3 regions of the Streptomyces sp. NPDC101152 genome follow, and region 3 is predicted to be linked to each of the others. Evidence: riboswitches for the same ligand, from Rfam matches in the RefSeq annotation. Region 3 holds a riboswitch; each other region holds the start of a gene.

Region 1 (9,950 bases), on a different contig from region 3:
GACGGCGAGAAGCGCTGCTGGAACCACGAGGAGTTCGCGGCCCTGCCGTACGCCACCGTCGTCGCCGACCTGCACTGCGTCACGAAGTTCAGCATGCTGGGCGCCGAATGGGGCGGGATCCCGGCCCGGACGATCCTCGAGCTCGCCCCGCCCGCGCCGGTCGTCACCCATGTGATGGTGTGGGCGGAGTACGGGTTCAGCTCGAACCTGCGCCTGTCCGACTTCGCCTCCGAGCGCACACTGTTCGCCACCCACAAGGACGGCGAACTCCTGACCGCGGAACACGGCTTCCCGCTGCGCCTGGTCGTCCCCCACCTCTACGCCTGGAAGGGCCCCAAGTGGGTCCGGGGTATCGAGTACATGACCGCCGACCGGCGCGGCTTCTGGGAGGAGCGCGGCTACCACAACGTCGGTGACCCCTGGAAGGAGCAGCGCTACTCCTATCAGGAGGAGCCAGGCGACGGCCCCGAGCTCTGAAATCAGGCCTCGCGCAGCTTCTTCAGCCGTTCCACGTCCGCCGCGTGTCCCTCCTTGCCGCCGGGCGTCTCGATGACCAGCGGTACGCCCTCGGTCGCCGGGTGGGTCATCAGGGCGCGGAAGGGGTCCTCGCCGATGTGACCGGCGCCGATGTTCTCGTGACGGTCCTTGTGGGCGCCGACGACGTCCTTGGAGTCGTTGGCGTGGATCAGCTTCAGCCGGCCCTCACCGACCGTGTCCACCAGCAGGTCGAGGGTCTGGTGCATACCGCTCGGGCCGGTCAGGTCGTGGCCGGCCGCGAAGACGTGGCAGGTGTCCAGGCAGACCCCGAGCCTCGGGTGCGCGTCCAGCGCCTCGAAGTAGGGCCCGAAGTCCCAGGTCCGCGAGCAGAGCGAGGCGCCCTGTCCGGCCGTCGACTCCAGCAGCAGGAACGGGTCGTCGTCGTGCGTGAGCTCGTCCAGCAGCGGCAGCAGGTGCTCGCGCACCTGCTTGAGCGCCACCGAACGCTCCCGGCCGCCCGTCGCGCTGCCCGTGTGCACGACCACGCCGAGCGCCCCGATCTCCCGCCCGCGCCGCAGGGAGTGGCGCAGCGACTCCACGGACCTCTCGACGGTGGCCTCCGTGTGCGAGCCGAAGTTGATCAGGTAGGGCGCGTGCACGTACGCCGGGATCGACTCGGCCTCGCACACCGCCCGGAACTCCTCGTCCTGCCGTGGGTTCCCGGCCGGTGTGGCCCAGCCGCGCGGGTTGGCGACGAAGACCTGCACGGTCTCGGCCCTGAGGTCGCGCGCGTAGGACAGGCCGACGGAGTGCAGACCGCCGGCCACCGGGACATGGCCGCCGACGGGGTTGCGGGACGGGAAGGGGGACTCGCTCTTCACCCGTTCAGGGTGTCATGCGGCCCTCAGTGCCCGGTCACCGGATCTTGATGGTGATCGTCGACCCCTTGGGTGCCGTCTGCCCGCCCGGGACCGACTGGCTCTTGACGGTGTCGCCGAACAGGCCGAGCAGCCCGCGGTCCTCGCTGACCTGGAAGCCCTTGTCCTCCAGGGCCTTCTTCGCGTCGTTCACGCTGTCCCCGGTGACGTCCGGGACCTCGACCATCTGCGGGCCCCTGGACAGCGTCAGCGTCACCGTGTCGCCCTCGGCGGCCTGGCCGTTGCCCGCCGGGGTCTGCGCGGCGACCTGGCCCTTGTCGAAGTCGGAGTTGACCTGCTCGGCCGCGACCTTCACCTTCAGGCCCGCGCTCTGCAGGTCGGACGTGGCGCTCTGCAGGTCCTCGCCGGTGACGTCCGGGACGTCGACCGGGCTGCCGTTGCTGACGGTCAGGGCGATCGCGGAGCCCGCGTGCCGGGTCGTGCCCGCGTCCGGGGTGGTGGAGATCACGAAGCCCTTGGGGACGTCCTGGCTGAACGTCCGGGTCACCATGCCCGGCGCCAGCCCGTCCCTGGCCAGCAGGGCCTGCGCCTTGTCCAGCCGGTAACCCTTCAGGTCGGGCACCTGCACGGTCTCCGGACCGTCGGAGAGGGTGACGTACACGACGCCGTTGTCCCGGATCCGGGTGCCGGGCGTCGGATCGGAGCTGATGACCGTGCCCCGCTTCACCGTGTCGCTGTACGCGTGCCGGACCGCCCCGAAGCGCAGCCCGGCCCCCTTGATCTTCCGTTCCGCCTGTACCCGGGTCTTCGCCAGCACCGGCGGGACGCTGGTGAACTGGCCGGAGTTGATGTACCACACGCCCGTGCCGACGCCGAGGACCAGCAGTACGGCGACGACGATCGCCAGCGGACCGCGCCGCGAGCGCACGCCACGGCGCCGGGGCGGCAGCGGCGGAGGGCTCTCCAGCCGGCTGGTGCGGAGCACGTCGGGCGGCACGCCGTCCCCGCCGGCCTGCCCCGGGTGGGGCGTGGTCAGCGCGCGCGGGATGACGCTCGTACGGTCCTCGGAGATGTCCCGGTGCTCCGCCGTCAGCGCCAGCGGCGGCACCGCGTCCAGCTGGTCCGCGCTGAGTGCGGCGCGCGCCCGGCGGGCCTGGGCGAGCAGCGCCACCGCGTCGTGCGGGCGGACGGCGGGCACGCGCGCGGTCGCCGACGCCACCAGCTCGTCCAGCGCGTACGGCAGCCCGGGGACGGCCGCCGACGGGGGCGGGACGTCCTCGTGGATGTGCTTGTAGAGCACGATGGCCGGCGAGTCGCCCTGGTGCGGCCGCTCGCCGGTCAGCATCTCGTACAGGACGACACCGCACGCGTACACGTCGACGCCCGGGTCGGCCGTGCCCTGCTCGATCTGCTCCGGCGCGAGATAGGACACCGTACCCAGGACCGTTCCGGTGGTGTGGGTGACCGTGTCCACGGACCGCACCAGCCCGAAGTCGGCGACCTTGACCCGGCCGTCGTCCCCGATCAGGACGTTCTCCGGTTTCATGTCCCGGTGCACGAACCCGGCCCGGTGTGCGGCGCCGAGCGCCGCCAGCACCGGCTCCAGGATGTCCAGGGCGGCGCGCGGCTGCAGCGCCCCGCGCTCGCGCAGCACGTCCCGCAGGGTGCAGCCGGCCACGTACTCCATGGCGAGGTAGACGTACGACCCGTCGGTGCCCTGGTCGAAGACCTGCACCACGTTCGGATGGGCCAGTCGGGCGACCGACTTGGCCTCCCTGATGAACCGCTCGACGAAGGAGCCGTCGGAGGCGAGTGCGGGGTGCATCACCTTCAGCGCGAGCACGCGGTCCAGACGGGTGTCCAGGGCCCGGTAGACCGTGGCCATCCCGCCGACCGCGATCCGCGCGTCCACGCGGTAGCGCCCGTCGAGCACCTGCCCGACCAGAGGGTCCTGAAGGGTCGTATCCACGCAGGTGAGTGTACGAGCCGTGACGGACAGGACCACGGTTTCCGGTGAGACCGGAGCGCTACTGCAGCCGAGCTGTGACGGACCTCGCACCGCCGTCCGGATCCGTTCGAACCCCCGTTCAGAAGGCCGGGCGCTCGGGATCCAGCCTGGCCAGGCCCTCCTCGGGGGACGAGGCCTGGGCGAAATGCCGCCGCGGAATCCGGCCCGCCAGCCGGGCCAGCCGCCCCGCCTCCACAGCGTGCTTCATCGCCTCCGCCATCAGCTGCGGCTCCTGCGCCCGCGTCACCGCCGAGGCGAGCATCACACCCGCGCAGCCCAGCTCCATCGCGAGCGCCGCGTCCGAGGCCGTACCGGCGCCCGCGTCCAGGATCACCGGCACGCGCGCGTGCTCGACGATCAGCTGGAAGTTGTGCGGGTTGCGGATGCCGAGACCGGAGCCGATGGGCGAGCCGAGCGGCATGATCGCCGCGCAGCCGACGTCCTCCAGCCTCCGGGCGAGCACCGGGTCGTCGTTGGTGTACGGCAGCACGGTGAAGCCGTCGTCGACCAGGGTCTCGGCGGCGTCCAGCAGCTCGATCGGGTCGGGCAGCAGGGTGCGCTCGTCGGCGATCACCTCGAGTTTGACCAGGTCGGTGCCGAGTGCCTCGCGCGCGAGCCGGGCGGTCAGCACCGCCTCGCCGGCCGTGAAGCAGCCCGCCGTGTTGGGCAGCACCCGGATGCCGAGCCGGGTGAGGACGGAGAGCACCGAGCCGTGCACCGAGGGGTCCACCCGGCGCATCGCGACCGTCGTCAGCTCCGTGCCGGAGGCCACCAGCGCCCGCTCCAGCACCTCGAGGCTGGGGGCACCGCCGGTGCCCATGATCAGGCGCGACGTGAAGGACGTACCGCCGATGACAAGGGGATCGTCGGCCATGGCTCAGCCTCCTTGGACGGCGGTGAGGACCTCGACGCGGTCCCCCTCGCACAGGGGCGTCGACGGCCACTGCCCACGCGGGACGACGGTCTCGTTCAGGGCGGCGGCCACTCCGGAGGGCGCCTGGGTGAGCGTCCGCACCACGGTGTCGAGAGCCGTGCCGGGGGCGAACTCGTGCGGCTGTCCGTTGACGGAGATGTTCATGCGGGCTGCTCCACGCGCGCGAAACGCCTCGGGGTGAACGGGCGGGCCTCCTCGGGGAGTTCCCCGGTGGCCAGGACGTGCGCCATGGCGTCGCCGGTGACCGGCGTGAGGAGCACGCCGTTGCGGTAGTGGCCGGTGGCCAACAGCAGACCGGGCAGCCGCGTGGGCCCGAGCAGCGGCGCGTTGTCGGGGGAGCCGGGGCGCAGACCCGCGCGGGTCTCCGTCAGCGGCAGCTCCGTGATCCCGGGGACCAGCTCGTGCGCGTCCCGCAGCAGCTCGTACACCCCGCCGGCGGTGACCGTGGTGTCCCAGCCCAGCTCCTCGCTGGTCGCGCCGACGACCAGCTCGCCGTTTTCGCGCGGCACCAGGTAGACGCTGCTGCCGCGCACCACGGCCCGCACCGTGCGGCTCATGAACGGCGCGAACCGCTTCGGCACGGTCAGCCGCAGCACCTGGCCCTTGACCGGCCGTACGGGCGGCAGGACGTCGTCCGGGACGCCCGGGAGCCGCCCGCTGAGACTGCCGGCGGCCAGCACCACCTGGCCCGCGCTCAGCTCGGTGCCGTCGGTCGTGGTGACGCCGGCCGCCCGGTCGCCCGCGACCCGGAAGCGTTCGGCCCAGGTGCGGCGGAAGACCACGCCCGCGTGCTCGCAGGCGGCCACCAGCGCGCGTGCCAGGCGCCGCGGGTCGACCTGGTGGTCGCCGTCGACCCGGAGCCCGCCGCGTACGCCCGGCGCGAGCATCGGCTCCAGGCGTCGGCACTCGCGCCCCGACAACCACTCGGACTCCAGCCCCGACTGCGTCTGCAGGGCGTGCAGTTCGCGCAGGTGGGCGCGGTCGTCGGCGTCCAGGGCGACGGCCAGCGTGCCGCACCGGCGGTAGCCGAGGTCCTGGCCGGTGAGGTCGGTCAGCTCGGCCGCGAAGTCCGGGTAGCGGCGGGCGGAGGCCAGGTTGAGGCCCAGCAGGGTCTGCTCGCCGTAGTGCAGTTCCGTGACGGCGGCCAGCATCCCGGCGGCCACCTGGGCGGCCCCGCCGCCCGGCTCCGGATCCACCACGGACGTGGCGAGACCGCGCTGCGCGGCGCGCCAGGCCGTGACCAGGCCGATGATCCCGCCCCCGATGACGAGGACGTCTGACGTACGTGACGACATGGGCGTCCAGCCCCTCCCTTCGCCGGCATGACCCGGATCAGGTTCGTACGGTCGGAGGCCGCCAGCCTCCCTCTCAGCCCGGTGCGTCCGGGCTCCCGCGAGTGCTTGTACGGTGGCCACCCTAGCCCGAGCCGCCAAGCCTCTGTAAGGGAGCCTGCCGCCGTGTCCCGCTCGCTGGACGGCCTCGTCCTCGCCCCCGTCGCCGACCAGGCCCCAGGTCAGGTGGGTACCAGGACCCGCTTCACGTACCACGAGAAGGACGGGGAGATCTGGGCCGAGTACACGGGCGGCGACGTCGTACGCGGGCATCTGGTGGGTACCCGCCGCGGTGACCGGCTCGACTTCCGGTACGTGCAGCTGAAGCGGGACGGGACGACGGCCTCGGGGCACTGCGCCTCGACGGTCGTGGAACTGCCGGACGGCCGGGTGCGGCTGGAGGAGACCTGGGTGTGGGAGTCGCAGCCCGGCCGGGGCACCAGTGTTGTGGAGCAGGTCACTGAGCAGGACCGCTGACTGACGGATAGTCAGTGTCTATGGTGATCAGGTGAGCGAGCAGACGACGCAGTCGCAGCGACGGGTGGTCGTGGTCGGCGCGGGCATGGCCGGCGTCCAGACCGCCGTCGCCCTGCGCGAACAGGGCTTCACGGGCACCGTCACCCTGATCGGCGCCGAACCCCACCAGCCCTACGACCGGCCGCCGCTGTCGAAGGCCGTCCTGCTCGGCAAGTCCGAGGGCTCCGCCTTCGACGTCGACTTCGAGGCGCTCGGCATCGAACTGCTGCTGGGGCGCGAGGCGCTCGGCGTGCGCCCGGACGCCCACGAACTGGACACCGAGGCCGGGCCCGTCCCCTACGACGTCCTGGTCCTCGCCACCGGCGCCGAACCCGTCCGGCTGCCCGGCGCGGAGGGCGTGCCCGGCGTGCACCTGCTGCGCACCCTCGACGACGCCGAGCGGCTGCGCCCCGTGCTCGCCCGGCAGCACGACATCGTGGTCGTCGGCGCGGGCTGGATCGGCGCCGAGTTCGCCACCGCCGCGCGCGAGGCGGGCTGCGCGGTCACCGTCGTCGAGGCCGCGGACCGGCCGCTCGCGGGCGCGCTGCCCGCGGAGGTCGCCGCGCCGATGGCCGCCTGGTACGCGGACGCCGGCGCCGTGCTGCGCACCCACGCGCGCGTGCGGCACATCGAGCCCGGCGAGGTCGTCCTCGACGACGGCACGCGCGTGCCCGCGGGCGCCGTCGTGGTGGGGATCGGCGCGCGGCCGGCCACCGGCTGGCTCACCGGCTCCGGCATCGAGCTCGGTGCGCACCACGAGGTCCAGGCCGACCAGCACCTGCGCGCCTCGGCCCCGGACGTCTACGCCGTCGGCGACTGCGCCTCCTTCCCCTCGGGCCGCTACGGCGAGCGCCTGCTGGTCCACCACTGGGACAACGCCCTGCAGGGCCCGCGCACGGTCGCCGCGAACATCATCGGCGCCGCCACCGGGGCGCCCGACGCCGTCTACGACCCGGTGCCGTACTTCTGGTCCGAGCAGTTCGGCCGGTTCGTGCAGTACGCCGGCCACCACACCTCGGCCGACACGACCCTGTGGCGGGGTGACCCGTCCGGCCCGGCCTGGTCGGTGTGCTGGCTGCGCGAGAACCGCCTGATCGCCCTGCTGGCGGTGGGCAGGCCCCGCGACCTGGCCCAGGGCAGGCGCCTGATCGAGGGGGGCACGCCGATGGACCCGGAGCTGCTGGCGGACCCGGCGAGGCCGCTCAAGGCGGCCACCGCGTAGTCCTGAGCCCCCAGGTCGGACCCTCCTGGCTTCCGACTGTCAGTCCGGGATGGCACGCTTGGTCCCGTGACCGAGATTGACGCAAAGATCGATGCTCTCGTCCCCGCCTGGCTCACCCTCCCCGACATCGCGGAGATGCTCGACGTCGAGGTGACGCGCGTGAGGCAGCTGGTCAAGGAGGGCCAGCTCATCGCCGTACGCCGAGGTGAGAACCGCGCACTGCACGTCCCCGCCGCCTTCATCGACGGGGCCGAGCGGAAGGTCGTCAAGGGCCTGGCCGGCACCCTGACGCTCCTGCGGGACGACGGCTTCTCCGACGAAGAGATGCTCGAGTGGCTCTTCACCCCCGACGAGAGCCTGCCCGGCACGCCCGCGCAGGCCCTCAGCGAGAATCGCGGCACGGAGGTGAAGCGCCGGGCCCAGGCGCTCGCCGTCTGATACGAACAACCTGATCCGCACATCGTCCGGCGCACGGGCCGGGCTCCCACCGAGCCACGGCCGCGGTCCACCACGGCCCGGCCCGTACGCCGCCGACACCGAACACCCCGGGGGGACCCTCGTATGCCCGACGCCGCCACCACCGCCCGCGCGCGGCTCGCCGACGCCCGTGTCTACCTGTGCACGGACGCCCGCAGGCGCCAGGGCGACCTGCCGGAGTTCCTGGACGCCGTGCTGGCCGGCGGGGTGGACATCGTGCAGCTGCGCGACAAGGGCATGGAGGCGGCCGAGGAGCTGGAGCACCTCCAGGTCCTCGCCGAGGCCTGCGCCCGCCACGGGAAGCTCCTGGCGGTCAACGACCGGGCGGACGTCGCCCACGCGGCCGGTGCGGACGTGCTCCACCTCGGCCAGGGCGACCTCCCGGTGCCCGCCGCCCGCGCGATCCTCGGCGACGACGTCCTCATCGGCCGCTCCACGCACGCGGAGGCCGAGGCGGAGGCCGCTGCCGTCCAGGAGGGCGTCGACTACTTCTGCACCGGCCCCTGCTGGCCCACCCCCACCAAGCCCGGCCGCCACGCCCCCGGCCTCGGCCTGGTCCGGCACACCGCGGCCCTCGGCACCCGGCGCCCCTGGTTCGCCATCGGCGGCATCGACCTCGGCAACCTCGACGAGGTGCTCGAGGCGGGAGCCCGCCGGGTCGTGGTCGTGCGCGCGATCACGGAGGCGCAGGACCCGGGCGCGGCCGCGGCCGAGTTCGCGAAGCGGCTGCGGCAGCCGTAATTCGGCCACGCTGTCCGGATCAGCGTCCGATGGGTGGACAGCAAGTCGACAAATAGGGCAATTCGTGGTCTCTGGTTGGGGGACCGCCTCCGCCTGACTAACCTGCGGGTATGGCCCTCGGAACCGCATCCACAAGGACGGACCGCGCACGTACCGTGCGTGACATGCTCGCCACGGGCAGGACGACGTACTCGTTCGAGTTCTCGGCACCCAAGACGCCCAAGGGCGAGCGGAACCTGTGGAGTGCGCTGAGGAGGGTCGAGGCGATCGCCCCCGACTTCGTCTCCGTGACCTACGGCGCCGGCGGCTCCACCCGCGCCGGCACGGTCAAGGAGACCCAGCAGATCGTCGCGGACACCACCCTCACCCCGGTCGCCCACCTCACCGCCGTCAACCACTCCATCGCCGAACTGCGCAACATCATCGGCCAGTACGCCGACGCCGGGATCCGCAACATCCTCGCCGTGCGCGGCGACCCGCCCGGCGACCCCATGGGCGAGTGGGTGCCGCACCCCAGGGGCCTGACCTACGCCGCCGAACTAGTCCAGCTCATCAAGGAGTCGGGCGACTTCTGCGTCGGCGTGGCCGCCTTCCCGGAGATGCACCCGCGCTCCGCCGACTGGGACACGGACGTGACCCGGTTCGTCGACAAGTGCCGGGCCGGCGCCGACTACGCCATCACGCAGATGTTCTTCCGCCCGGAGTCGTACCTGCGGCTGCGCGACCGGGTCGGCGCGGCCGGCTGCGCCACCCCCGTCATCCCCGAGGTCATGCCGGTGACGAGCGTGCGGATGCTGGAGCGGCTGCCACAGCTCAGCAACGCGGACATCCCCTCCGTCCTGAAAGAGCGGATCCTCACAGCACAAGACGATCCGGCCGCTGTACGCTCCATTGGCATCGAATTCGCCACGGAGTTCTGCGCGCGACTGCTGGCCGAGGGAGTGCCCGGACTGCACTTCATCACGCTCAACAACTCCACGGCGTCGCTGGAAATCTACGAGAACCTGGGCCTGCACCACCCCCCGCAGGCCTAGACCGGCCGCACGGGTGTACGACACACTGCGTAGCGGCGACTGGGAGAGGGGCGTACATGGGCTGGACGGTCCTCTACATCGCGTTCGGAATCGTCGCGCTGTGGCTGCTGGGTGAGGTGCTGCTGCAGTACAAGGCGCGGCTGCGCTGGCGGCTGCTCGCCTTCGTCGGCTTCCTCGGCGTCGTCGTCGGGGTGCTGATGGCCTCGGTCGTCGTCATCGGGCTGGGCGCGGCCGCCTTCGCGGTCGGCCAGACCTACGTCACCCTGTCCTTCCGGCGCGGCTTCTCCGCCGGCTGGGCGGTCAAGCGCCCCGACGCCGACGACGAGCCGCTG
Region 2 (9,950 bases), on a different contig from region 3:
GGCCGTCCCCGGCCCCGGTCGGTCGGCCGAGACCACCAGGGCCGCGAGCAGGGTCGTCACCGGCACCGAGGCGACCAGGCCGATCGAGCCGACCAGCGTGCGGACGATCTCCTCCGCCACCAGTTCGCTGTTGGCGACGGTGCCCACACTGCTCTGGGCGATCGAGAAGAGCAGCAGCAAGGGCAGCGCGGCGCCGGCGTAGGCGAGGACCAAGGTGTTGACGACGGACGCGATATGGTCGCGCCCGATGCGGATGCCCGCGCGGTACAGGCCGCGCCACCCGGTCGAAGGGTTGGCCTCGTGCAGCTCCCACACCGCCGAGGTCTGGGTGACCGTCACGTCGTCCAGGACGCCGAGCGATCCGATGATGACACCGGCCAGCAGCAATCCGCTCATGTCGATCGACGGATACAGGCCATGGATCAGGCCGGTGTTGTCGTCGGTGTTGCCGGTGAGTGCCGCCCACCCGATGAACAGCGAGCCGAGGAAGCCGATCAGCACCAGCGAGATCAGCGTGCCGAGCACCGCGACTGACGTACGGGCCGACAGGCCGTGGCACATGTAGAGGGCGATCAGCATGATGGCACTCGACCCGATCACCGCCACGAGCAGTGGGTTCGAGCCCTGAAGGATCGCCGGCAGGATGAAGAAGTTCAGAATCAGGAAACTGACGGCCAGCGCAACCAGGGCCATGACGCCCCGCAGCCGCCCTACGACCACGACGGCGAGCGCGAAGATGCCGGCGAGCAGTGCCATCGGGAAGCGCCGGTTCACGTCGGCCACCGAGTACTGCAGGTCCCTTGGCGCCGAGGGCTCGTAGGCGGCCACGACCTTCTCGCCCTCGTGCAGTTGGCGAGGCTGGTCGGGCTGCACGATCTCGGTGAACGTACGGCCCTTGTCCTTGCCGGTGTCGACCCGGACCGTCGCCTTCTTGCAGGTGCCGTTCGCCTGCTGCGGGGAGGAACCCCCGGCGGCGGACGGGTCGCCGATCGAGCTGCCGCCCGAGGCGTTCACCGACTTGCAGCTCACGCTCACGACCTGGGTGACCGTCGCCTGCTGAGTCTGTCGGTCGAAGCCCACCCCGCTGCGCTTGTGGCCTGGGGCGCCCCCGGGCCACATCACGACGAGCCCGACCAGCACCGCCGCCGTGAAGGGAACGAGGATGGCGGCGATGACCTTGCGCAGGTGCTTGGAGACAGGGGCCGCGGGACCGTGACTGTGCCCGTGCCCTCCCGGGGGTCCGGTCACATGCCCAGGCCCGTCGCCGGCGCCGTGGAGGTGCTCGTGGCCGCCGTCGGCACCATGGCCGTTGCCGTATCCGGAGCGGTGCCCGTGGGGCGGCTCCGGTGGTGGGTACGGGGGCTGGTGTGTCGTGGTCACCGCCAGATCATCGCAAGAACGGCAGAGGCCCACTGTTCACCGCGCCACATATGACGCTAGCGTGGAGGCACCTTTGCACACGCGGGAGCTCGGAGCACCGGGCTGAGAGGGCGCTGACCTCCGTCCCAGCGATGTTTCACGTGGAACATGACCGAGGTCGAGTGATGTTCCCCACGAAACGTCGACAGACGGAAGCCGCTGCGTCGACCGCCGAACCTGTTACCGGGTAATGCCGGCGTAGGGAGTAGGTCTCATGACCAACAAGGACGTACGCACGCCTGCCTCCAGCCAGGACGAACAGCTTGTTCCGGGCGAAACGCCCCGGAGTGAGCAGTCCCAGGAGGCCGGGAAGTCCATCGGCTGGCACAAGGCGTATGTCGGGGGCTCACGTCCCGATCTGCGCGTGCCGGTCCGCCAGGTGCACCTCACCAATGGGCAGTCGGTCACGCTGTACGACACCTCGGGCCCGTACACCGATCCCCTCATCGACACCGACGTGCGCAGGGGGCTCGCACCCCTGCGCGAGAACTGGATCATCGCCCGCGGTGACACCGAGGAGTACGCGGGCCGGCCCGTCCGTCCGGAGGACGACGGGATCAAGCACACCGCGCCGCGCGGCGGTCTGCGCAACCTCGACGCCGTCTTCCCCGGCCGTCCGCGCCAACCGCGCCGCAGCCGCGACGGCCGGGCGGTCACGCAGCTGGCCTATGCGCGCCGTGGGGAGATCACACCCGAGATGGAGTTCGTGGCCGTCCGGGAGAACGTCTCACCGGAAGTCGTGCGAGCGGAGATAGCGGCGGGGCGGGCGGTCCTGCCCGCGAACGTCAACCACCCGGAGATCGAGCCGATGATCATCGGCAAGCGGTTCCTGGTGAAGGTCAACGCGAACATCGGCAACTCGGCGGTCACCTCCTCCATCGAGGAGGAGGTCGAGAAGATGACCTGGGCGACGCGTTGGGGCGCCGACACGGTCATGGACCTGTCCACCGGCCGCAACATCCACACCACGCGTGAGTGGGTGCTGCGCAACTCCCCCGTGCCCATCGGCACCGTGCCGCTCTACCAGGCCCTGGAGAAGGTCGACGGCCGGGCGGAGGAACTGACCTGGGAGATCTACAAGGACACGGTCATCGAGCAGGCCGAGCAGGGTGTGGACTACATGACGGTCCACGCGGGCGTGCGCCTGCCGTACGTCCCGCTCACCGCCAACCGTAAGACGGGCATCGTCTCGCGCGGCGGCTCGATCATGGCGGCCTGGTGCCTGGCGCACCACAAGGAGTCGTTCCTCTACGAGAACTTCGAGGACCTGTGCGAGATCCTCGCCGCCTACGACGTCACGTACTCCCTCGGCGACGGGCTTCGCCCCGGCTCGATCGCGGACGCCAACGACGAGGCGCAGTTCGCGGAGTTGCGCACCCTCGGGGAACTCAACACCATCGCCAAGCGTTTCAACGTACAGACCATGATCGAGGGCCCGGGACACGTCCCGATGCACAAGATCAAGGAGAACATCGACCTTCAGCAGGAGATCTGTGATGAAGCTCCGTTCTATACGCTCGGCCCGCTGACGACGGACGTCGCACCGGCGTACGACCACATCACCTCCGGCATCGGCGCCGCGATGATCGCCTGGTGGGGCACGGCGATGCTCTGCTACGTCACGCCCAAGGAGCACCTCGGCCTGCCCAACCGCGACGACGTCAAGACCGGCGTCATCACCTACAAGATCGCCGCCCACGCGGCCGACCTCGCCAAGGGCCACCCGGGAGCACAGGAGTGGGACGACGCCCTGTCCGACGCCCGCTTCGAGTTCCGGTGGGAGGACCAGTTCAATCTCGCCCTCGACCCGGACACGGCCCGTGAGTTCCACGACGAGACCCTGCCGGCGGAGCCGGCCAAGACGGCCCACTTCTGCTCGATGTGCGGTCCGAAATTCTGTTCGATGAAGATATCTCAAGACATTCGCCGTGAGCACGGTGGAAGTCGCGAGGAGGTCGAGCAGGGTATGGCGCAGAAGGCGAAGGAATTCGCTGCGGCCGGCAACCGGGTGTATCTGCCGATCGCGGACTGACGGTGGTTCCGGAGTGTGCCGGAGCTCTCGGTGCGGGCTTCGGCGCACGGTCGGTCATCTCGTTCTCCACGCCTCCAGGTGTTCGAGCACGTAGGCGGTGAGTTCGGGTGGCTGGAGGCCGAGGGCTGTCACGGCGGGGGCGCGCAGCGGGACCCGGACCGGTTCGAAGGCACCTGTGTCGGGAGTGGCGAACTCAGGGCCGTCGCGGCGGTCCAGGCGCATCTCCAGCAGGTCGGCGACGAAGTAGTGCTGCGTGACGGTGACCGCCCCGCCCGGTTCGGTGACCGTCAGGAGTTCGGTGAGGGGGCCGATCGTGGCGCCGATCTCCTCCATCGCCTCGCGGCGCAGCGCCGCTTCGAGGTCGGCGTCCGCGGGTTCGACGCTGCCGCCGACAGTCGTCCAGTACGGCTCGCCACCCGGCCACCCGCGACGCAGGAGGACGAGGTGATCGCCGTCGAGCAGGAGCACGCGCACCTTGTGACGGACCTTCACCTTCACGACTCCCGCCCACGGGTCACCCACAACGGCGTGTTCGGCTTGCGCTCCCCCGCGGGCGGTGCGGTGGAAGGCGCAAGCCGACCGTCACTCCGGCTGATGTTCCGGGCCTCCGAAATCCGGGCTGGTGTAGTCCGGGCTGGTGAAGCTCGGCCGGTGGCCGGGTGCCGGGCCGTCGTCCGGGCTGCTGAAGCCGGGCCGGTCGTAGCCGAGGTGCGGCATGCGGCTCGGTGCCGGCGGTGCGGGCTCGTGCCGGACCGCCGCGGTGCCCGGGTCGGCCAGTGCCTCGCGCAGAAACGGCAGGATTCCGCGCTCCAGCAGCGCCTGACGCCAGGAGTCCCTGGCCCGGGCCACCTCCGCGCTCAACTCGCCGTACGGACCCGACTCCAGCTGGGGGCTGTTGCGCAGGGCGGTGAGCAGCAGCCCGACCGCGGCGACGAGGATCGCGGCCGCGGTCATGGCGCCGAAGACCCAACCCGCCGTCAGCAGGGTTTTGCCGAAAGCCTGTTTGGGGGCGACCGACCTGATGATGTAGCCGACCAGCAGGAAGATCGCCGCGGCCGTTCCGGCGAGGACGGGGGTGAGGACGGCGGCGACGGCGACGGCGCCCGCGCCGGCCGGCTCGGTGGCCTCGCCGAGGGGGGTGGCGAGCCCCATCGCGCCCGTGTCCGGCTCCGAGGGGCCGGATGTGCGGGTCGACGCAGGGGTGGACGGCGTCGGCTGACGCAGTTCCTCGCGAACCTTCACGTAGTGCTGGTACTCGGTCGCCGCGGCCGCCGTGATGAGTGCGGTGGCGTTCAGCGCCATGGTGCGCAGCTGTTCGGGGTTGAGCCGCTGTCCCACAGCGGCCAGTTCCGGGCGGTGTGGTGCGGAGCGCAGCGCCTCATCGAGGACCCGCTCGTACTCCTGGCGGTCCTCGCTCAGCAGGTGCTGCGGAACGCTGTTCATGTGCATCCCCCGATGCTCCGTAGGGCTTGGGGCTCGCATGCCAACGAGCCGTCGGGCAGAAACGGAGGGGAGCCTGCTACGGATAAGCCGATGGTAGAGCGGGTACGGCACGCGGTGACAGGGGGTTTGCGGAAATTGGGTCCTGGCCAGCGCCGTTCTTCGCGATTCCTCCGTGAGGCCTCGCCTGCCCGGTGAACCTTCAGATATCCAGCGGAAGTTGCTGGACCAGCAGCTTTCCGGCCATGGTCACTCCGCCGTCCATCGCGATGGCCAGGCCTTCCGCGTAGACGTGCGGTCCCTCGACCACGGGCCCCGAGCTGTCCTCTCCCTCCTCGGAGCCGACCTCGCCCAGCAGATAGGGGATCGGGCTGTGACCGTGAACGATCCGGGTGCCGCCGTACGTATCCAGGAGGGAGCGTACGGCGTCTGCACCACCTTCGTCGCGGAAGGAGAAGCGCTTGGTGAACTTGCGGAACAGGTCCCAGCACTCGTCGGCGTCGTTGCGCGTGAGTGTCTCGCGCACCGTGTCGTTGACCGCCTCGATCGAGTCGCCGTAGTCGAGGTAGGCGGTGGTGTCCGAGTGGACGAGCAGATAGCCGTCGACCGCCTCGACCGCGTCCAGGCGGGCCATCCACTGCAGGTGGTGGTCCTGGAGGCGGTCCATGTCGCTCTTCTGGCCGCCGTTGAGCAGCCAGGCCGCCTGGAAAGTGGCGGTACCCGCGCCGGAGTTGACGGGGGTGTCGCCGAACCGCTTGGCGCCCAGCAGCAGCAGTTCGTGGTTGCCCATGAGCGCCTTGCAGTAGCCTCCGGCCGCTGCCGCCTCGGCGGACAGCCGCATCACCAGGTCGATGACGCCGATGCCGTCGGGGCCGCGGTCGGTGAAGTCGCCCAGGAACCACAGCCGGGCGGTGCCCGCGCACCAGTTCCCCGCAGCGTCGATCAGGCCCTGTTCCTGGAGGGCGGCCACCAGTTCGTCGAGGTAGCCGTGCACGTCTCCGACGACGTAGAGCGGACCCGCGCCGTCCGCCTGTTGCGGGACGACCGCCGACGCCGGGTCGACGGAGGCCGTCTGCAGCGTGTCACCGCGGTCGATGACCGGCAGATCGCGCTCGGTGGGTGTGTACCCGTCGGGATACGTGTTCTCCTGCAGCGGTGCGACGTCGCCGGGAAGCGTGCTGTGGCCGTACGGACCGGTCTCGTGGACGTACGCGGGTACCCGGAAGTCGCGCAACGTCGCCGTCCGCTCCACCTCGGGTCCCTGACCGGCCCCCTGAGTCATCAGACCCCTCCACCATCGCGCCGCATCTGCACCGCTTCGGACTGCCTGGTCGCAGCGGCCCGCGGTGTCGTGGGCCCATCATAGGAATGCGGATCGCGCCATGTGATGACCCAGGGGTGGTGAATCGGAGCAAGAGTCCAGTTCACCGCGGCTTTCGCCCCGATTGGGCAGGGCTTGGACCGCTGCTGACAGCGCTTGTTTCACTCCTCTTCGGGCGAACGCGGCGGGCTGACCGTCGTGCGCGACGGACGTCGTTCGGACGAGGTGCGCACGATCAGCTCCGTCGGTATCACCTGCTCGACCGGCTGGTCCGACTCGACCCCCTCGATCGCGTCGATGAGCAGCTGCACCACGGCCGTGCCGATCCGGCGCGGCTTCAGTGAGAGTGTGGTGATGGGCGGCTCGGTGCTGGCGTAGACGGTCGATTCGCTGCAGCAGACCAGAAGCAGGTCGTCCGGTACGCGCAGGCCGTAGCGGCGGGCGGCAGCCAGCAGGTCGGTGCCGTTCGGGTCGAACAGTCCGTAGACGGCGTCCGGCCGGTCGGGTCGGGCGAGCAGACGGTCGGCGGCGACGGCGCCGGCGCACGGGTCGTGCGCCGGGTAAGCCTCGTACACCGGGTCCTGGCCGACGCGTTCGCACCAGCGCAGGTACGCCGTCGTCGACAGGTGGGTGTACGTGTCCGTCGACGTCCCTGTCAGCAGGCCGATGCGGCGGGCGCCGGCGTCGGCCAGATGGTCGAGGATGCCCAGCACGGCGGCCTCGTGGTCGTTGTCGACCCACGCGGTGACCGGCAGCGAGCCGGCCGGCCGGCCGTCGGAGACGACCGGTAAACCCTGCCGGACCAGTTCGCTGACCACCGGGTCCTGGTCGGAGGGGTCGATGACGACCGTGCCGTCCAGGGCGACGTTCGACCACACGTCGTGGCGCGAGGTCGCCGGCAGGATCACCAGCGCGTAGCCGCGGGCGAGCGCGGCCGAGGTGGCGGCCCGCGCCATCTCGGCGAAGTACGCGAACTCGGTGAAGGTGAAAGGTTCATCCCCGTACGTCGTCACGGTCAGACCGATGAGTCCCGACTTGCCGGTACGGAGGGTTCGGGCCGCCGCGGAGGGGCGATAGCCCAGCCGGTCGGCGACTTCGCGGACGTGGCGTCGGGTGGCGTCCGGGAGCCTGCCCTTGCCGTTCAGGGCATCGGAGACGGTCGTGATGGAGACTCCGGCGGCGGCGGCGACGTCTCTGATGCCCGCCCGGCCCGGCCGACTGCCTCGACGTGAGGTTTCCGCGCGGCTCACCTGGTGCTTTCCTGCTGCTGTCATGGCGAGCCGATAGTAGGGCTCATGCGGTGGGGTAGGGCGGACGCATATGCACGCGTTGACAGGCACGTTTCTGCATGGTCATTTAGGGTCAACTGCCTTTGAAAGTGAGTCAGTTGACCGATCCAATGGCACTACGTGACTTGTCGGCACGCATGAGCCTGCCAACTTCCCGATGTCTCGAAGAGGTCTCAACTCACCTGCACGGGTGATGCGCGCCAGGGCGTGAGCCACCGGCGCATAGATATATGTGCCAGCGCCCCCGGTCTCCCTTCGCAATTCGTCTGCCTTCGTACGACAATGCCCTTGATGCCTGCCGGGGCGGCTGGGGCACGCACCCCCTGCGGCGGGTCCGTCCTCGCCTGTACGCAGCGCGGCCGAATCCTCATAAGGTATGGAGTATTGGAAGCCGGCGACGCGGACGGGTCGTCGGTGGTCGCGAGGAGGACTGCGGTGAGCGAGACGAGCCCCAAGCTGCGCGCGGAACTGGAGGGGATCCCCACCTACAAGCCGGGCAAGCCCGCCGCGGCCGGAGGCCCGGCGGCCTACAAGCTGTCCTCCAACGAGAACCCGTATCCGCCGCTGCCCGGGGTGATGGAGTCCGTGACCGCCGCGGCCTCGTCCTTCAATCGCTACCCCGACATGGCCTGCACAGGCCTGATGAACGAACTGTCCGACCGATTCGGCGTCCCGCTCTCCCACCTGGCCACCGGAACAGGCTCGGTCGGCGTCGCCCAGCAGCTGATCCAGTCGACCGCCGGCCCCGGCGACGAGGTCGTCTATGCCTGGCGCTCCTTCGAGGCGTACCCGATCATCACCCAGATCAGCGGTGCGACCTCGGTCCAGGTGCCGCTGACTCCGGGTGATGTGCACGACCTGGACGCCATGGCGGACGCCATCACCGACCGCACACGTCTCGTCTTCGTCTGCAACCCCAACAACCCCACGGGCACGGTCGTGCGCCGGGCCGAGCTCGAGCGTTTCCTCGACCGGGTACCGGGAGACGCGCTCGTCGTGCTGGACGAGGCCTACCGCGAGTTCATCCGTGATCCCGAGGTCCCGGACGGCGTGGAGATCTACCGCGAGCGGCCGAACGTCTGCGTGCTGCGTACGTTCTCCAAGGCGTACGGTCTCGCCGGGCTGCGGGTCGGCTTCGCCATCGCCCAGGAGCCGGTGGCGGCGGCACTGCGCAAGACGGCGGTGCCGTTCGGGGTCAGCCAGCTCGCCCAGGAGGCGGCGATCGCCTCGCTGCGCGCCGAGGACGAACTGCTCGGGCGGGTCGGTTCGCTGGTGTGCGAGCGCACCCGTGTGGTCGACACGCTGCGGGCCCAGGGCTGGGCGGTGCCCGAGACCCAGGCCAACTTCGTGTGGCTGCGGCTGGGGGAGCGGACGGTCGCTTTCGCCGAGGACTGTGAGCGGCACGGCGTGGTGGTCCGTCCGTTCGCGGGCGAGGGGGTGCGGGTGACGATCGGGGAGACCGAGGCGAACGACGTCTTCCTGAAGGTGGCGGAGGGCTTCCGCAAGGAGCTGTGACAGTCGTCGAGGACTGCGGGGCGCCTTGGTTTCACGTGGAACCAAGGCGCCCCGAATGCTATGGGCCGACCGGTCCTGTCCCTATGTGACCTATCGGACCCACTGAGGGACCCCCCGCCCACTCCGCGTCGAAGTTCCATGCGTCATAATTGCTTGTGAATGTGAACGCTTTCACAAGCGGTAGTGTAAGGAGCGGCGACGTGGACCTGGCTTTGGGGCCGGAGACCCTGGCGCGATGGCAGTTCGGCATCACCACCGTCTATCACTTCCTCTTTGTCCCCCTGACGATCTCCCTGGCCGCCCTCACGGCCGGTCTCCAGACCGCCTGGGTACGGACGGAGAAGGAGAAGTACCTCAGGGCGACGAAGTTCTGGGGCAAGCTCTTCCTGATCAACATCGCGATGGGTGTGGTCACCGGCATAGTGCAGGAGTTCCAGTTCGGCATGAACTGGTCCGACTACTCGCGCTTCGTCGGCGACATCTTCGGCGCTCCGCTCGCCTTCGAGGCGCTGATCGCTTTCTTCTTCGAGTCGACCTTCATCGGTCTGTGGATCTTCGGCTGGGACAAGCTGCCCAGGAAGATCCACCTGGCCTGCATCTGGATGGTCTCGATCGGCACGATCCTGTCGGCGTACTTCATCCTCGCTGCGAACTCCTGGATGCAGCACCCGGTCGGCTACCGGATCAACAAGGCCAAGGGACGTGCCGAACTCACCGACTTCTGGGCCGTCCTCACCCAGAACACCGCGCTGGCCCAGGCCTTCCACACGCTGTCCGCCTCCTTCCTGACCGGCGGCGCGTTCATCGTCGGCATCGCCGCCTTCCACCTGTTCCGCAAGAAGCACGTCTCCGTGATGAAGACCTCGCTGCGGCTGGGCCTGGTCACGGTCGTCATCGCCGGCCTGCTCACCGCGATCAGCGGTGACACCCTCGG
Region 3 (9,950 bases):
GTACCGGCACCTTGCCCCAGGGCGTGTCCGCCGCCTCCCCCGCGACCGTGCCCTCCACGACGTTGTCGAAGCCGAGGAAACGTGCCACGAACTCGTCCGCAGGCCGCTGCCAGACCTCCAGAGGCGTACCGGACTGGGCGATCCGCCCGTCCCGCATCACCACGACCCGGTCGGCGAGCGCGAAGGCCTCGCCCTGGTCGTGCGTCACGGCGAGCACGGTGGTGCCCAACCGGCCGAACAGTTCCCGCAGTTCGACGACCAGTCGCTCCCGCAGCGAGCGGTCGAGCTGGCCGAGCGGCTCGTCGAGCATCAGCAGCCGGGGCCGGGGCGCCAGGGCCCGGGCGAGCGCCACGCGCTGCTGTTCCCCGCCGGAGAGCGAGGCCACGGCCCGGCGCGCGGCACCCGGCAGGCCGACGAGCTCCAGCAACTCCCGTACCCGCTCGGCCTGTTCGCTCCTGGACGCGCCGTGCATCCGGAGGCCGAAGGCGACGTTCCCGCCCACGTCCCGCTGCGGGAAGAGCTGGTGGTCCTGGAACATCAGACCGACCCCGCGCCGGTGCGCGGGCACCGCCGTCTGGTCGCGCCCGTCGAGGAACACCCGCCCGCCGTCGAGCCGTTGCAGTCCCGCCACCGCCCGCAGCAGCGTCGACTTGCCGCTGCCGCTCGGCCCCAGCACGCACACCACCTCGTGCTCGGCGACGTCGAGGCCGACGGCGTCGAGCACGGCCCGCCCGCCGAAGCGGACGGTCGCGTCTGTCAGGCTCAACAGGCTCTGCGGCATCTAGAACTCCCCGGTCCGTTCGGTACGGAGCCGCTCCAGCACCAGCAGCGCCACCGCGCACACCACCATCAGGATCGTCGAAAGGGCCATCGCCTGGCCGTAGTTGAGATCGCCGGGCCGCCCGAGCAGACGGGCCACGGCGACCGGCAGGGTCGGGTTGTCGGGCCGGGCGATGAACACGGTCGCCCCGAACTCCCCCAGCGAGACGGCGAACGCGAACCCGGCCGCGACCAGCAACGCCCGCCGCACCAGCGGCAGATCGACCTCCCGCCACACCCGCCAGGGCGAGGCTCCGAGCACGGCGGCAGCCTCCCGCAGCCGCGCGTCCACGGCCCGCAGCACCGGCAGCATGGTCCGTACGACGAAGGGGACGCCCACCAGCGCCTGCGCGAGCGGCACCAGGATCCAGGACTGGCGCAGGTCCAGCGGGGGCTTGTCGAGGGCGATCAGGAAGCCGAAGCCGACGGTCACCGCGGAGACGCCCAGCGGCAGCATCAGCAGCGCGTCGAAGGCGCGCACCAGCCGCCCTGCGTCCCGGCGGGCCAGCGCGGCGCCGGCCAGGCCGCCGATCACCACGGCGATGGCGGTGGCGGCGAGGGCGTACTGCAGGGAGTTGCCGATCGTGTCGATCGGCGGGACGAGGAAGGTGCCGCCGTCCTCGCTCGTCAGTGCCCGGTAGTAGCGGAACTCCGGCGCGCCGAGGGACCGTTGCACCAGCACGGCCAGCGGCAGCAGGAGCAGTACGGCGACGGTGGTGAGGACGCCGGCCAGCAGCGCCCACTGGCCCGCCCCGCGCGGCCGCCGGGCCGTCACGGACGCGTCCACGAGCCGCAGGGCGGTCTCCCGCCGCCGTACCGTCCAGGCGTGCACGGCGAGGATCGCGCCGACGGCCAGGAACTGGACGATCGTGAGCACGGCGGCGGTGGACAGGTCGAAGATCTCGGAGGTCTGCCGGTAGATCTCGACCTCGAGGGTGGAGAAGGTCGGCCCGCCGAGGATCTGGACGACGCCGAAGGAGGTGAAGGTGAACAGGAACACCATCAGTGCGGCGGCGGCAACGGCGGGCGCGAGCGCGGGCAGCGTGACCCGGCGCCAGGCCCCGAGCGGCGAGGCCCCCAGCATCCGCGCGGCCTCCTCCTGGCGCGGGTCCAGCTGGGCCCACAGTCCGCCGACGGTGCGTACGACGACCGCGTAGTTGAAGAAGACGTGCGCCAGCAGAATCGCCCACACGGTGGTGTCCAGCCGTACGCCCCACAGTTCGTCGAGCAGCCCGCCCCGGCCGACGAGGGCGAGGAAGGCGGTGCCGACGACCACCGTCGGCAGCACGAAGGGGACGGTGACGACGGCCCGCAGGACCTGCTTGCCGGGGAAGTCGAAGCGCGCGAAGACATACGCGCCGGGGAGCGCGACCAGGAGCGTGAGCGCCGTGGAGGCGAGCGCCTGCCAGGTGGTGAACCACAGCACGTGCCGGATGTCGGCCTGGGTGACGACGTCCACGATGCGGCCGACCTGCCACGCCCCGTCGACCTTGAGGCCGCGTGCCACGATCGCGGCGACGGGCCAGGCGAAGAACAGCGCGAAGAACGCGAGGGGCACGGCCAGGAGCCCGAGCCGCGCCGCGCTCCCGCGCCGGCCCCTCTTCCCGAAGGGGCGGGTGGCTACTTCAGTACGAGTGACGTCCACGACTTGACCCACTGGTCACGGTTGGCGGCGATCTTCGTGGGGGCCATGGTCTCGGGGTGCGGGGCCTGCTTCCCGTACTTCTCGAACTCCGCCGGCACCCGCGCGCCCTCCCGAACCGGGTAGACGTACATGTTCAGCGGCATGTCCTCCTGGAACTCCTTGGTGAGCAGGAAGTCGATGAAGGCCTTGCCGCCCTTGGTGTTGCGGGCGTTGCTCAGCAGCCCCGCGTACTCGATCTGCCGGAAGCAGGTGCCGTACGAGGTCCCGGTGGGCGCGGTCGTGGGCTTCGGGTCGGCGTAGATGACCTCGGCGGGCGGCGAGGAGGCGTAGGAGACGACGAGGGGCCGGTCGGCCTTGGCCTTCTTGCCCCCGGCGGACCCGGAGAACTCCTGGTTGTAGGCCTGTTCCCAGCCGTCGACGACCTTCACGCCGTTGGCCTTGAGCTTCGTCCAGTAGGCCTGCCATCCTCCCCCACTCTCGGCTTCGCTCGAGCGGGAGGTGCCCCCATCCCCGTACTGCGCGGCGGTGGCGAGCAGGAAGCCGAGGCCGGGCGAGGAGGTGGCGGCGTTCTCGGTGACGAGGAGGTTCTTGTACTCGGGCTTGACCAGGTCGTCGAAGGACTGCGGCGGGGTCAGCCCGTGCTTGCTGAAGTACGCCTTGTCGTAGTTGACGCAGATGTCGCCGGAGTCGATGGGCGTGACCCGGTGCTTGGTCTGGTCGACGCGGAACTCCGGCTTGACCAGGTCGCTGCCCTTCGCCTCGTACGACTGGAACAGCCCGTTGTCGAGCGCCCGGGAGAGCAGGGTGTTGTCGACGCCGAAGAAGACGTCGCCCTGGGGGTTGTCCTTGGTCAGGATCGCCTTGTTGACGGCCTGCCCGGCGTCGCCGTCCTTGAGGACGTGGACCTTGTAGCCGGACTGCTTCTCGAAGTCGGCGAGGACGTTCTTCGAGACGGCCCACGAGTCGTGGCTGACCAGGGTGACGGTCTTGGAACCGGTGGCGGAGGCGCCGCCGGACGAGCCGCACGCGGACAGCGTGAGCAGGCCGAGGCCGACGACGACAGCCCAGTGCTTCTTGGTGTTCACGGTGATGACCGAACTTCCTACCCAGAATGACCTGGGCGAGGTTCAGAGGGTCTGCGGCCCGGTTGCCGCACTCTCAGCGCTGTTGCGCTCCCCTGTCGGATATGTGGATGTACGTACGGGCACAGGTTACCGCTCGGTGGCGGCCAGCTGTCCACAGGCCCCGTCGATCTCCTGACCTCGGGTGTCCCGGACGGTGACCGGCACGCCGTGTGCCGCGACGGCCTCCACGAAGGCCTTCTCGTCCTCGGGCCGCGAGGCGGTCCACTTGGACCCCGGTGTCGGATTCAGCGGGATGAGGTTGACGTGCACGGGCTTGCCGCGCAGCAGCCGCCCGAGGCGGTCCCCGCGCCAGGCCTGGTCGTTGATGTCCCGGATGAGCGCGTACTCGATGCTCAGCCGCCGCCCGCTCTTCTCGACGTACTCGAACCCGGCGTCCAGCACCTCGCGCACCTTCCACCGCGTGTTCACGGGGACGAGGGTGTCGCGCAGTTCGTCATCGGGGGCGTGCAGCGAGATCGCGAGCCGGCACTTGAAGCCCTCGTCGGCGAACCGGTGGATGGCCGGCACCAGCCCGACCGTCGAGACGGTGATCCCGCGCTGCGAGAGCCCGAGCCCGTCGGGGGCGGGGTCGGTGAGCGCCCGGATGGCTCCGACCACCCGCTTGTAGTTGGCGAGCGGCTCCCCCATCCCCATGAAGACGATGTTGGAGAGCCTCGCGGGACCTCCCGGAACCTCCCCGTCCCGCAGCGCCCGCATCCCGTCCACGATCTGGTGCACGATCTCGGCGGTGGACAGGTTCCGGTCCAGGCCCGCCTGCCCGGTGGCACAGAACGGGCAGTTCATGCCACAGCCCGCCTGCGAGCTGATGCACATGGTCACCCGGTCCGGATACCGCATCAGCACCGACTCGACGAGCGTCCCGTCGAACAGCCGCCACAGCGTCTTGCGGGTCGTCCCCTGGTCGGTCGACAGATGCCGTACGACGGTCATCAGCTCGGGAAGCAGCGCCTCCCGCAGCTTGGGACGCGCCGCGGCCGGGATGTCGGTCCAGTCCGCCGGATCGTGCGCGTACCGCGCGAAGTAGTGCTGCGAGAGCTGCTTGGCCCGAAACGGCTTCTCCCCGATGTCGGCCACGGCGTCCTTGCGCTCGGCGGGCGTGAGATCGGCGAGATGCCGCGGCGGCTTCTTGGCTCCGCGCGGGGCGACGAAAGTGAGTTCTCCGGGCTTAGGCATGGCCGTACCAGTGTCGCAGATCCAATCGGGTGACCTGGGGCTGCGAGCCGGGACACCTGTCGTTGGTGGTCGCCATGCGTCGTCGCTGAGCGGCCTCGGACGGCCCGGAGGCGGCCCAGAAACGATCATGCGGCATCCCCTATGACCAGAACTTGGACCACGCCCCATCTGCGAGGAAGCGCCTGAACGCATCCTCGTCCATCTCTTCCACCCACTGGGGCGCTTCGTCCTGGATCAAGAGATCAGACGGGTAGCCCGGAGCCTCGCCTGCCTGCTTGATGATCTCCGGCGTCTCAAGCGCAATGACCATGATGCTCGGATTAGATGAACCGACAGCCCGCGACACCGCGTTGTTCGAGAACCCCGAGTACGAATAGAGGATGCCTCGGTCGGCCCCGATGTCCAGGATCTTGCCGATGAACTGGTCCACGACTTCGATACTGGACGGCCTTCGGTGGCGCTTGCATTCGACGGCCACCGTGATCTCCAGCCCCACGATCTTGCCGGTCGCCAGAACATCGATCTGCCGCTGCGCCCCACTCAAGCGGCCAGGCACGTCCTCGTCATGGAGGACCGTGGCATCAGGGTCCAACGCCTTCAGCATCTCGCGGACGGACAGTTCGTAGCGCTGCCAGAGCGGATTCGATGTTGAGGTCACAGACGCAAGCTAGCCCGTCTGAGCGGGCGGGCACTCGTCATTGCCACAGGCAGCGAGACTGCAGGCCTCCAGCTTGGAAGATCACGTACCGGCGTGGGCTCACCTGGTGCAGCGGTGAGCTTGTGCTTTCGGAGCCTGCGCTGGCGTTCCCCTCTGTTCCCGGGAGTGATGGCCTCATCACGGGCACGCCGGGAGCACGCCTCCTCTTCAGGCTCCCTGCTCGCCAGTCCTCCCGAGAGGCAAATACCTCGGCCTGAAACAAGCAACAGAGGACGCTTTTCTACGCAAAGATCACCATCTCAGACGGCAATGATCAAAATCGCGGGACGGCCACCGACGATGGACTTCCTTGTTGATCGCCGACCAGAAGAGCTAATAGTGGGTGTCATTGACGTCATAGGGTGTCATAGGCCCCCGCTCCGGCCGCAGGATGGGGGTCCTCGATGCGGCGGCAGGCGAGTGCCCCGACAAGGCCGAGTACCGCAAACTGGTCCGCATGACACGACGTTCAGCATTCCGGCCCGGCTCCGCGAGCGAGGTGCCGCTCACCCAGGAGGAGACGATCAAATGGCTCCTCAACCGCTCACAGCGCACCAACCGCACTGTGCCCATTCGCCGCGCGTTCGTGCAGGACACCGAGGATGGGCCCGTCCTGCAGCAGAAACCGGGTCCGCTGGCCAGCCTGATGCGACACGAGCGAGCTTTGGATCTCCTGCTGTTGATGTACGCGGTGACATCCGGCGGTGATTTCAGCGTCACCGAGCGTGCCGAGACGTGGGGGCGTGCCAGTGGCGTGAGCTTCGCGACCGATGGGTCGGCCAGTGCTCCCATATCTCGCCTGTGGCGCAAGCTTGAGGATCTTCAGCTGATCGAGCGGTCGTTCGAGGGGCGGTTGCTCAAGGTGACCAAGCTGCTGGAAGACGGCTCCGGGAAGGCCTACACCCGGCCGACCGGCTCGGAGACCTCTCGGAAGGACGTCTACTTCCAGTTGCCCTACCAGTACTGGGACGAGGGGCTGCACAAGAAGCTCAGGATGCCTGGGAAGGTCGTCATGCTGATCGGGATGAGCCTGCGCAAGGCGAAGTTCCCGATCGTTCCGGAGACGTACCAAAAGTGGTACGGAGTCTCGCAGGCCAGCCTGCGACGGGGCATTGATCAGCTAGTCGAAGCTCAACTCCTGGACGAGGTGGATCAGGAGGTGTTCACCACGGGCGAGACGGCTACGGGCCTGGGCACGCGAACCCTGTATGCCTTCCGGCCCCCGTACCACCTGAACGTGAACAAGACCGATCGTGACGATGGTGGAGCCGACAGCGCAGGCGACACGCCGACCTCGGGACTCCCTGGCGCACAGCCCGTCTTCTCCCAGCCGAGTCCTGTCTTCCCACCCCTGGGCGGTTTTGCCCGACGGCCCGCATGATGCGACGACCGTTCACACCAGGGGACCCCACGAGAGCCGAAAGGAGGTGATGCGAAGCATGCCACGCCCGAGACGGAAGCTGCAGATCATGAACGCTGCGACTATGCCCGGTGCGATCCTCGCCGCCGTTGCCGGTGGAGTGATCTGCACGATGCTCCTCGACGGGCTCCGCTACCTGATCGGCTGAACATCGGCCTAGGAACCAGATCAGCTGATCAAGTAGCGAGCCACTCACTACGGCCCCGTTCTCATCGAGGGCGGGGCCCCGCACCCATCATGCAGCAGGGTTGCCTAATAAGCACGACCGAGCTTCGCCAGAGGCTCCAGCTACAGGCGCGCAGGCGCTCGCGCGGTTGGCGGAGCGACTTTGGCCGGGAGCTGCTTTGGCGCGAGTGATCATGGCCCCGTAAGCTTCCGGCGCGTCGGGCAGTCTGTGGACCTGCCCGTTAAAGCACGACGTTGGGGCCATGATCTTCGAGGCTCGCGCCAAAGTGGCTGGCTAAAGTCGCGGAGCCGACCGCCCCAGCCACAGCGGGTTTCTCCCCCTCGCATGGCCGCGTCCGCCGTCCGGCCGGTGGCCCGGTGCGGGATCAGCGGGCCGTTCGAACGCCCGAGCATCTGGTCGCGTCGGTCCGCATGCCGCCGCCACCACGATCCGGCCTCTTTCGGTAACACAAAGCGTCTTTGACCTGCACTGTTGGGGATCATCGTTCGTCCCCGTGCCCGTGTTGGAATGTGGCCGCTGCAGGCGGCGACGGGCGGGCGGCGACGTGCGGCCGGTGGCGAAGACATGGAGGCGGCGCGGCGGCGACCGACCGGCGCCGCCGCGCTTGGCGCGGCCCTCGGTGTGATCCGACCTACTGCTGTAGGCAACCGGGTGGAAAGGGGTGCGACGTGGCCCCTGAACGAGGGCGTTGAGGTCTAGCGGCTGTTGATCTTTTCCATCCCTGAGGCCGGATCGTGGTGGCGGCGGCATGTGGGCCGGTGTGGCTGTTGATGCGCCTGGGAGGAGTCTTCGGCCCGAAGATCAGCCCGTCGGCCGCCGTACGAGCGAGCGCAGCGAGCCTTGATGATGTAGGGAAACTCCCACCGCACCGGGCTCGGCGCGTCTAGATCACGGCGCTTCGCTCGGCCAAGTTGCGCAGCGATTCGGGGATGCGAGGCTCTGAGAGCTGGATCAAGTCGCGGATGACCTCGCGGGCCAAGTGGTGGTCCTGGATCTGCTCGGGTGCTAGGGCTTCGGCCTCCAAGAGTGCGGCTGTGGCCTCACCGACGTGTCGCCGCTGCGCGTGTGCTCGCGCCACGTCAAGCAGGAAACGTGACTGCCGTTCGGCCGAAAGCCCTGATGGGTCAACGTGCTGAGCTACCTCAAGGGCAAGCCCCGCATCTCCCAGCTCTACGGCGGTACTCACCGCGTGGATCTCGACGTTCGTCGGCCCGAACTCCGTGTCGAAGTCGTTCCGGTCCTCACCCAACCGCGCGGCGACGCCCCGCGCCCGGTCGATGTGCTCGTGGGTCCGCCCTCGGTTGCCCTCCCTCGCGTTGATCACTGCCAACACGAGGTTCATGGCGCCGAACAACGACAGCTCTTCTGGCGGGCACGCCGGCGCTTCCGTCCTCGGGCCCATGACGCTCGCAGCCGACTGCGCTGCCTGCTCGGCCTGGTCCATGTGCTGCTGACGCATGAAGGCGTGCGCCATGCGGAACAAGCTCGCGACGACTTCCAGCGGCTGGCCTGCAAGCTCGGCTGCCTGTAGTGCCCGGTCCGCCGCGACCCATGCGGCGTCCGCCTGGTCCTGCCGGGTGAAGCTCGCTGCGGCCACCTGGTAAGCCTTGGCGCGCAAGGAGTGGAGTTCGGCCCGTTCGCCTGCTGGCGCGTGGCGTACAGCCGCCTCGATGGTCGGGAGTAGCTTGGCGAGATGATCGCTCAGCGCGGCATAGCTCGACGCGTGCACGAGGGCCCACGCCTCGTCAACCTGCTGGCGGAAGTCGGCAAGTGAAGGAGTCGGCTCGGCCGGAGGCTGGTCGAAGAGGCTGCCCAGCGCCGGGTGACCGGTGAGGGCCACCCGTAGACCGTCGAGATCGTTGTTCGTCGTCTGCTCTTCTGGTTCGGCTTCCTCCGCCGGTGCGGCGTCTGGCCGTAGTTCGTGCACGGACACGTTAAGCGCGTTCGCGAGAGCTTGAAGGACCGACAGCCGCTCGACCGGCTGTACGCCTCTCTCGACCTGTGACACCCAACTCTCAGAGCGCCCCATGGCAACGGCAAGGTCACTCTGTGACATGCCTGCGGCGCGGCGCAGCTCCTTGACCCTCTGGCCGATGGTCTTGGCCTCGGAAGTCGTCACTTCTCCGCTCCGTTGGGGTACTTGCCGGTGTACGGCTGGAGGCGGTCAACCTCGGTCTTCTCAACGTACTTGGAGCGCTCGGCCAGGAAGTGACGCGTGTGCGGCTGACGCTCGTGCTCCTCGAAGGCGTCGTGATCGGCGTACAGCTCGTAGAAGACCCGCTCGTTGGGCGCACCCTCGACCTCGTGACAGGCATAGACCAGCGTGCCGGGCTCGTGTGCCCGGATTCCTGCCGTCGTCTCACGCATGAGCGCGTCGAACTCCTCGCCAGCACCGTCACGCAGCGTGAAGCGAACAAAAAGCCCGAAGTTGGCCATTTCTTCCTCCTTGTCATCGCACACAGTCTCGCAGACTCGGAGAACTCCTACTAGTCGCAGTTTTTCTGTTGACTCGCAGTTTTTCTGCGGGTAGCTTCGATGGTGTCGCTACAACAAGCCGCCCCGGGCTGCGTGCCATCCGCCAAGATCACAACGCAGCCCGGGGCTTGTCCCAACAGGGAGACTCCATCATGCGTCAGATTCCCGTTGACACCTCCGCCGCGACCGTGATGGTCGCCAAGAACCCGCAGCCCAAGGTCAAGGACCGCCGTACCGGCGAGATCGCGACCGACGCCGAGACCGGCGCCACCCTGATGACGGTCGACGTGATGTTCGCGGCCAACGACGAGGTCGAGATCCTGAGCCTCACGGTGCCCGAGACCGGTATCTCCGGTGACCTGCAGATGGGTACGCCGGTCGCCCTGACC

The links. A riboswitch is a leader RNA that binds a small molecule or an ion and turns the genes downstream of it on or off. The one in region 3 is predicted to bind thiamine pyrophosphate.
Region 1: linked by a shared signal. The riboswitch ahead of thiO (glycine oxidase ThiO) and the one ahead of ACIRVK_RS13385 (thiamine ABC transporter substrate binding subunit) in region 3 are both predicted to bind thiamine pyrophosphate.
Region 2: linked by a shared signal. The riboswitch ahead of thiC (phosphomethylpyrimidine synthase ThiC) and the one ahead of ACIRVK_RS13385 (thiamine ABC transporter substrate binding subunit) in region 3 are both predicted to bind thiamine pyrophosphate.

What each region holds. Positions count from the first base shown of each region.
Region 1 covers NZ_JBIWPO010000012.1:89,224-99,173, forward strand. Annotated here, with positions in the region: gene ACIRVK_RS18380 (sulfite oxidase-like oxidoreductase) at 1-477, shown strand, start outside; gene ACIRVK_RS18385 (deoxyribonuclease IV) at 480-1,358, opposite strand; gene pknB (Stk1 family PASTA domain-containing Ser/Thr kinase) at 1,393-3,324, opposite strand; gene ACIRVK_RS18395 (thiazole synthase) at 3,443-4,237, opposite strand; gene thiS (sulfur carrier protein ThiS) at 4,241-4,441, opposite strand; gene thiO (glycine oxidase ThiO) at 4,438-5,592, opposite strand; TPP riboswitch at 5,590-5,701, opposite strand; gene ACIRVK_RS18410 (hypothetical protein) at 5,755-6,105, shown strand; gene ACIRVK_RS18415 (NAD(P)/FAD-dependent oxidoreductase) at 6,137-7,366, shown strand; gene ACIRVK_RS18420 (Rv2175c family DNA-binding protein) at 7,433-7,804, shown strand; gene thiE (thiamine phosphate synthase) at 7,928-8,584, shown strand; gene metF (methylenetetrahydrofolate reductase [NAD(P)H]) at 8,695-9,618, shown strand; gene ACIRVK_RS18435 (hypothetical protein) at 9,675-9,950, shown strand, end outside.
Region 2 covers NZ_JBIWPO010000015.1:91,035-100,984, forward strand. Annotated here, with positions in the region: gene ACIRVK_RS21225 (YibE/F family protein) at 1-1,380, opposite strand, end outside; TPP riboswitch at 1,452-1,641, shown strand; gene thiC (phosphomethylpyrimidine synthase ThiC) at 1,634-3,451, shown strand; gene ACIRVK_RS21235 (NUDIX domain-containing protein) at 3,506-3,943, opposite strand; gene ACIRVK_RS21240 (hypothetical protein) at 4,034-4,900, opposite strand; gene ACIRVK_RS21245 (metallophosphoesterase) at 5,094-6,173, opposite strand; gene ACIRVK_RS21250 (LacI family DNA-binding transcriptional regulator) at 6,374-7,486, opposite strand; gene hisC (histidinol-phosphate transaminase) at 7,937-9,016, shown strand; gene ACIRVK_RS21260 (cytochrome ubiquinol oxidase subunit I) at 9,217-9,950, shown strand, end outside.
Region 3 covers NZ_JBIWPO010000008.1:136,364-146,313, forward strand. Annotated here, with positions in the region: gene ACIRVK_RS13375 (ABC transporter ATP-binding protein) at 1-781, opposite strand, end outside; gene ACIRVK_RS13380 (ABC transporter permease) at 782-2,383, opposite strand; gene ACIRVK_RS13385 (thiamine ABC transporter substrate binding subunit) at 2,440-3,549, opposite strand; TPP riboswitch at 3,546-3,653, opposite strand; gene rlmN (23S rRNA (adenine(2503)-C(2))-methyltransferase RlmN) at 3,676-4,782, opposite strand; gene ACIRVK_RS13395 (restriction endonuclease) at 4,922-5,440, opposite strand; gene ACIRVK_RS13400 (hypothetical protein) at 5,871-6,860, shown strand; gene ACIRVK_RS13405 (helix-turn-helix domain-containing protein) at 7,970-9,205, opposite strand; gene ACIRVK_RS13410 (putative quinol monooxygenase) at 9,202-9,522, opposite strand; gene ACIRVK_RS13415 (hypothetical protein) at 9,714-9,950, shown strand, end outside.